DNA from 3 places in the Lentzea sp. NPDC006480 genome. Region 2 is predicted to be linked to each of the others. Evidence: riboswitches for the same ligand, from Rfam matches in the RefSeq annotation. Region 2 holds a riboswitch; each other region holds the start of a gene.
What was found. Region 2 has a riboswitch for glycine ahead of gcvT (glycine cleavage system aminomethyltransferase GcvT). Riboswitches for the same ligand answer to the same signal wherever they lie in the genome.

Region 1 (2,258 bases), on a different contig from region 2:
TGCGGTACGCGTGGATGCCGATCCGCACCCGAGCTTCCTCACCGGGCGCGAGCCGCTTCACCGACGCCGGTGCGAGCGTCACGAGACCGAGCCCCTCGGCCCGCACCGAGACGTTCGACAGCCACTGGTCACCGAGGTTCACCACGGTGGCCTCGATCGTCTGCCCGCCAAGGCGCGGCAGCTTGGTCGTGCTGCGCGCACCGCGGACCGCGATCACCGAGCCCTTGCCGACCGGTTGCACCGAGAGCGCGAACACGTGCAGCGAGGACTTGCCCTCGACTGCCGGGTTCGTGACCGGCAGCGTCACGCCGACGGCCTCCTTCTGGGGATCCGCCCACACCTGCGAGGTCCCGATCGACACGGCGTGCTGGTCGGTGCCGCCGGGCGAGTAGCGGAACGGCGCGGAGATCGGACCACTGCCCGCGTACCAGTCCGGTCCGCTCATGGCACCTGTCGTGGTCGATCCGTCCGCGTAGTGCACGGTGGCGGTCCCACCGGCTGCCCCGTACGACGACGCCACGAGGAAGTGCAGGGTCAGGTAGCGCCCGCGCGGCAGGTCGATCCGCTGCCCCAGAGCGACCACGTTGTTGTTCTTGGCCTGTGAATTTCCCGGGAACAGGTACGGCACGCCATCCGCCGTGACCTGCCCGGACGGCAGTCCTTCCGCCGGGAACGCGTAACCGGAACCGTCGAAGTTGCCGGTCCGGTCCGACGCGGTGTCGATGCCGTCGTTGTCGAAGTACTGGCTGATGGGAACTGTGATCGGAGCTGGTGCCTCCGCGGCCGATGCGGCGGGGACGGGGGTAATGACCAGCGAGGCGAGCAGCGCGGCGATGAACGCTTTCCTCATGAGACCTCCGATGTCTGCCTCTCCTCACCATGGCAGCGCTCTCCCCGATGTCAACCATCTCGCGTTGACACTTGGCGGGGGACGCACATAGCGTTCGCCTGGTCTCGAAGGACTCAAAACTGAACATCGGCCGTGGTGCCCTTTGGTCCAACCAGGGCGGCACCGAAACCCGAGTGGGAGAGACCTCGACGAAGCAGCCGAGGCGCCGAAGGGGCAAGCTCCCGCACACTCTCAGGCAGCAAGACCGCTCGGGGTAGGCAACTCTGCACGGCGGAGGGGGTAGTCACCTGACCGAGCCGTCACAGCCAGAGGAGTCGCCGTGGAGTTCCCCGAGAACCTGCTCTACACCGTCGAGCACGAGTGGGTCGACTGGACGCCGGGTACCCAGGACCCGCTGACCTGCGGAATCACCGAGTACGCCGCGGACGCCCTCGGCGACATCGTCTTCGTTCAGCTGCCCGAGCTCGGGGCCAAGGTCGTCTCGAACGCCGTCTGCGGCGAGCTCGAGAGCACCAAGTCCGTCAGCGACCTGTTCTCCCCGGTGACCGGCGAGGTGATCGAGGTCAACAGCGCGGTCGTCGACGACCCGGCTGTCATCAACAACGACCCGTACGGCGCCGGCTGGCTGTTCAAGGTGCGCGTGGAGTCGGCGGAGAACCTGCTCACGGCGGCCAAGTACGCCGAGCTCACCAAGGACTGACGTGCAGAACCCCACCACGAAGGACTGATCAGTGGCGATCAGCGTTTTCGACCTTTTCTCCGTCGGTATCGGGCCGTCCAGCTCCCACACGGTCGGCCCGATGCGCGCGGCGGCGATGTTCGTCGAGAAGCTCGGGGCACGGGTGTCCGAAGTGGACCGCGTGCACGTCGAGCTGTTCGGCTCGCTCGGCGCGACCGGGCACGGTCACGGCAGCCCTAAGGCCGTGTTCCTCGGTCTCGAAGGCAACCACCCCGAGGAAGTCGACCCCACGATCGCGGCCGCCCGCGTCGAGGAGATCGTCACCTCCGGACGCCTGAAGCTCGGCGGCGCGCACGAGATCGGCTTCGTGCACGACCGCGATCTCGTCATGCACCGCCGCAAGTCGCTTCCGTTGCACCCCAACGGGATGAGCTTCGAGGCGTACCGGGGTGGCGAGTCCGTCGAGCACGCCGTCTACTACTCGATCGGCGGCGGGTTCGTCGTCGACGAGAACGCGAGCGGTACCGACCGGATCAAGCCGGACACCACCCCGCTGGCGCACCCGTTCCTGACCGGCGACGAACTGCTCGCCCGGTGCCGCGAAACCGGCTTGTCCATCAGCGAGATCATGATGGCCAACGAGCAGTCGTGGCGCAGCGAAGAGGAGATCCGCCAAGGACTTCTGCACATCTGGCACGTGATGCAGGAGTGCGTCGAGCGCGGCTGCAC
Region 2 (2,258 bases):
GCGTCGGCGACAGGGCACCCGAGGTGACCTCGCCGACGACCTCCTCGCCGTTCAGCACCGCGTAGCCGTGCCGCGGGGCGCGGCGCTCGGGGGTCTTCAGTCCGACCAGGACCGAGTCCACACCGGACTCCGAGACCTTCGTCAAGGCGTCGCGGCCCACGAAGTCGCCCGGCTTGTCGAGCTTCACGACCCGGCCGAGGTTCGCGTGGTACGGCGTGAGAGAGGTCGTGAGTTCGTTGCCGTACAAGGGCATTCCGGCTTCGAGACGCAACGTGTCGCGGCAGCCGAGACCGCACGGCTTGAGCTCGTGCGCCTCACCCGCGGAGAGCAACGCCGCCCACACGGCAGGAGCGTCGGCGGGCGCGAGGAACAGCTCGAAGCCCTCCTCGCCCGTGTACCCGGTGCGCGCCAGCAGCGCGTCGACACCGGCCACCGTGGACGGGTAGGACGCGTAGTACTTCACCGTCGACAGGTCGGTGTCGGTGAGTCCGGAGAGGATCTCGACCGACTTCGGGCCCTGGATCGCGATCAGCGCGTACTCGGTCGAGGAGTCCGTTACGACGGTGTCGAACCCGGCGGCGCGCTCGACGAGACCATCCGCGACGACCTGAGCGTTCGAGGCGTTGGCGACGACCATGAACTCCTCGTCGCCCAACCTGTACACGATCAGGTCATCGATCACGCCGCCGTCGGCCTGCGTGATCATCGTGTAGCGAGCCTTGCCGACCGCCAGCGCGGAGATGTGGCCGACCAGCGCGTAGTCGAGCGCCTCGCCCGCCTGCGGTCCGGTCAGCACGATCTCACCCATGTGCGTGAGGTCGAAGAGGCCCGCGCTGGTGCGCACCGCGTGGTGCTCGGCCAGCTCGGACGAGTAGCGCAGCGGCATCCGCCAGCCCGCGAAGTCGGTGAACATCGCGCCGAGCTGCTCGTGCTCGGCGTTCAGAGGCGTGAGGCGGGACATCAGAACGCTCCTCCAGGGTGCGCCGAAGAGCCGGAGGGGGCCGGCTGAGGCAACAGAAGAATGACACGGTCCATCGGAGACTCCTCACTAGAGCGAGCCTCCCCCTCTGTCATGAGCCTGAGAGCTTCGCCGCGCAGAGCGCGACTTGCACCGTGGGCGAGGCGAAACCGCCTGCTTTTCAGAGTTGCCTTCGTCGTGCGGTACCTGTACCTGAGAGATTCCGGGGAGGAGTTGCTCCTTCGGCGCCCACACTCAAGTGAGCTCTCCCGCGCGACATCGACGGCCGTGTTCAGTTGGTAGCCCCAGACGCTAGCAGGCCAAACGTCACAGCGGCACGCCCAGCGCAGTCTTCTCGACCACCTTGCGCTCGGCCCAGAACGACAGGAACGGAATCGTCCCGGCGAGCAGCACGAGAGCGGTGCCCTTGATCGACCAGCGCAGCTTCAGCGCCAGGTCGACCGAAATCACCAGGTAGATGGCGTAGAGGAAGCCGTGGATCGGGCCGACGATCTTCATGAACTGGCCCATGTCCGCGGCGTACTTGAGCACCATGGCCACGCACAGCAGCAGCAGGAAGACACCGACCACGTAAGCCATGACCCGGAACCGGGTCAACGCACCCTTCATCTGCCCGCCTTCGCTCAACGACCGTCCCGCGCGTTGAGGTCCGCGAGCATGCGGTTGTAGGCCGCGAGCTCCGCGTCTTCCGGATCGTCGAAGTGCTCGACAGGCGCGGGTTTGACGGCGTCAACGGTAGTCACCGGCTTCGCGGTGGGTGCAACCGGCTCCGGTGCGGAGAGAGGCTCGTCACGATGCCGGCGCGCCAAGCGGCGGAAGCGCCACACCATGAAAGCCGGGAAGAGGCCGAAGAGCGGCCACTGGAGCACGTAACCGAGGTTCTGGAACGTGCCGCTGGCGGACTCGAAGCGCTGCCACTGCCAGTACGCGAGCCCGCAACAGGCGATCAGGGCCACCAGACAGGCAAACCCGATCAACACTCGCTGGGGAGTAAGGAGGCCGCGCACGGCCTCCACACTACTTGGAACAGGTCTTTCAGGGGGTCCGGGGGCCGCCCCCGGAGAAAGCACAGAACGAAGAAGCTTTGGCGAGCGCACTCCGCGAGCCCGCTTGTGAGTGGGTACAGGGCTGCCGCCTCCGACAGCCCGTTCCACTACTTACGCCACACCGTCCCGGCGCTGCCTCTGCAGACGTGCGACGCACCAGGCTGCGGCAGAACCGCGGCGAAGGTGCTGGAGAACCGTCATCGGACCCAAGCGCCGTCCGAGGTCGGCAGGAG
Region 3 (2,258 bases), on a different contig from region 2:
CCATGTACCCGGCGTGCGGGCCACCGAAGCCGATCGGCACACCGAAGCGCTGCGTGGTGCCGACGACGACGTCCGCACCGATCTCGCCCGGCGCGCGCAGCAGCGTCAGCGCCAGCAGGTCCGCGACGACGACGGCCTGCGCACCGGCGTTGTGGATCTCCTCGATCAGGTCCTTCTGGTCACGCACCACACCGGACGCGCCGGGGTACGACAGCAGCACGCCGAAGAAGTCGCCGCCCAGGCCGAGGCCCTCGATGCCCTGCGACAGGTCCGCGACGACGATCTCGATGCCCAGCGGCTCGGCGCGCGTCTCGATCACGGCCAGCGTCTGCGGCAGCGTGTCGGCGTCGACGACGAACTTGTTCGACTTCGAGCGGCCGCCGCGGCGCACCAGCGTCATCGCCTCGGCGGCGGCGGTCGACTCGTCCAGCATGGACGCGTTCGCGACCGGCAGGCCGGTCAGGTCGCCGACCATGGTCTGGAAGTTCAGCAGCGCCTCGAGGCGGCCCTGCGAGATCTCCGGCTGGTACGGCGTGTAGGCCGTGTACCAGGCCGGGCTTTCGAGAACGTTGCGCAGGATCACGCCCGGCGTGACGGTGTCGTAGTAGCCGAGGCCGATCATCTGCGTCATCGGGCGGTTCTGCGACGCGAGCTCACGCAGCTCGGCGAGCGCCTCGGTCTCCGTCGCCGGAGCGGGCAGGTCGAGCACGAGGTCGCGCTCGTGAATGGACGAAGGCACCGCGTGCTGCGCCAGCTCCTCCAGCGATCCGACGCCGATGACGTCGAGGATGCGCGCGAGTTCGGCCGGGCGCGGACCGACGTGGCGGTCGGCGAACGGGGTGCCGTGCTCGAGAGCGGCGAGCGGAATGCGGTCCTGCGTCATCAAACGCCTCCGGGGGCTGCGGGCACACGTGTCCTGGTGCCCTCCCCGCTCTGTCCGTACCCCGAAGGGCGCCTGAGAGGTTCACCCCGGCCGTGACCGGGACTTTCACCGTCGGCGGGATCCCTCCCGAAAATCGGGCGGAGGGCTCCACTTTCCAGAGGCGTCTAGCTCACGCGGTCCTGGGTGCCTGAGAGGTTCCCGGGGAGGAACTTGCTCCTTCGGCGCCGGGGGTGAAACCCGGTCTCTCCCGCCTGAGTTCAGCGACTACCCGCGAAGAATACCCGCAGGCTGCCCAGGTAGTCGTCAGGGACGCGACGAACGTCTCAGCAACGACCCTCGTTGAGTACGCGGGGAGCTTTCGTACTCTCCTGCAGTACGCGGGGGCCCCGCGTACCAGCCGGGCAGGGTCAGCCCGTCGCGCGTTCCCGGCGTCGGCGAGCCAGCTCGTCCTCGGTCATGGGAGCGATCTCGACGCCGTCCGCACGTTCGGCCGGGAACTCGTGGATCGTCCCGGAAATCTCCCGCATGGCACCGGAAACCGCGATGCCGAACACGCCCTGACCGCCTTGCAGCAGGTCCACGACCTCTTCCGGCGAGGTGCACTCGTAGACGGTCGTCCCGTCCGAGAAGAGCGTGATCTTCGCCAGGTCCTGCACGCCGCGACGGCGCAGGTGGTCGACCGCGACCCGGATGTTCTGCAACGAGACACCGGTGTCCAGCAACCGCTTCACGACCTTCAGAACCAGGATGTCCTTGAAGGAGTACAACCGCTGACTGCCGGACCCGTGGGCCATCCGCACCGTCGGCGCGACGAGCCCGGTCCTGGCCCAGTAGTCGAGCTGCCGGTACGTGATGCCCGCGATCTGACACGCCGCGGGACCCCGGTAGCCGACGAGTTCGTCCGGCAGCGAGGAGTCCGGGAACAGCTCACCCTGCTGCCCGGATTCGGCCCGCACGGGCGCTTCCTCGACCACGCCTGCCTCCCCTCGGAACGACCACGAAACTCATGGCCGTCAAGCCGCTGCGTCAGCTCGCGCGAACCAGCGACGTCCACTCGAGTTCGACGGTAAGACCGGCCAGAGGGCTGGTCAACGCGACGCGCGGGGAGTGTCGACCCTCAACCTCAGGTAGAGAGTGACAACGTCACCCGAACCAGGAGGTTCAGGTGACGTTTAGTGATCGTTTAGCGCGCAAATCAAGCGGAAAGTAGCCCAATTGAGCGACAGGCCCCGGAGGTACGGTGGTTCCAAACGAGACAGACAGCGACGCCCGAGCAAAACTCAGGTGTCTGCGCCTCGGAAGTCCTCAGGGGAGACCGAGTCGAGGAACTCGCGGAACTTCTCGACCTCGTCCTCCTGCTCGTCCGGGATGATCA

Region 1: linked by a shared signal. The riboswitch ahead of gcvH (glycine cleavage system protein GcvH) and the one ahead of gcvT (glycine cleavage system aminomethyltransferase GcvT) in region 2 are both predicted to bind glycine.
Region 3: linked by a shared signal. The riboswitch ahead of gcvP (aminomethyl-transferring glycine dehydrogenase) and the one ahead of gcvT (glycine cleavage system aminomethyltransferase GcvT) in region 2 are both predicted to bind glycine.

The regions. Positions count from the first base shown of each region.
Region 1 covers NZ_JBEXPJ010000010.1:71,866-74,123, reverse strand. Annotated here, with positions in the region: gene ABZX92_RS06650 (alpha-L-fucosidase) at 1-850, opposite strand, end outside; glycine riboswitch at 1,015-1,107, shown strand; gene gcvH (glycine cleavage system protein GcvH) at 1,170-1,550, shown strand; gene ABZX92_RS06640 (L-serine ammonia-lyase) at 1,582-2,258, shown strand, end outside.
Region 2 covers NZ_JBEXPJ010000013.1:25,794-28,051, reverse strand. Annotated here, with positions in the region: gene gcvT (glycine cleavage system aminomethyltransferase GcvT) at 1-961, opposite strand, end outside; glycine riboswitch at 1,058-1,149, opposite strand; glycine riboswitch at 1,150-1,240, opposite strand; gene ABZX92_RS07870 (DUF3817 domain-containing protein) at 1,286-1,588, opposite strand; gene ABZX92_RS07865 (hypothetical protein) at 1,603-1,986, opposite strand; gene ABZX92_RS07860 (hypothetical protein) at 2,137-2,258, opposite strand, start outside.
Region 3 covers NZ_JBEXPJ010000120.1:14,492-16,749, forward strand. Annotated here, with positions in the region: gene gcvP (aminomethyl-transferring glycine dehydrogenase) at 1-883, opposite strand, end outside; glycine riboswitch at 1,048-1,143, opposite strand; gene ABZX92_RS33495 (MerR family transcriptional regulator) at 1,291-1,857, opposite strand; gene ABZX92_RS33500 (bifunctional nuclease family protein) at 2,164-2,258, opposite strand, start outside.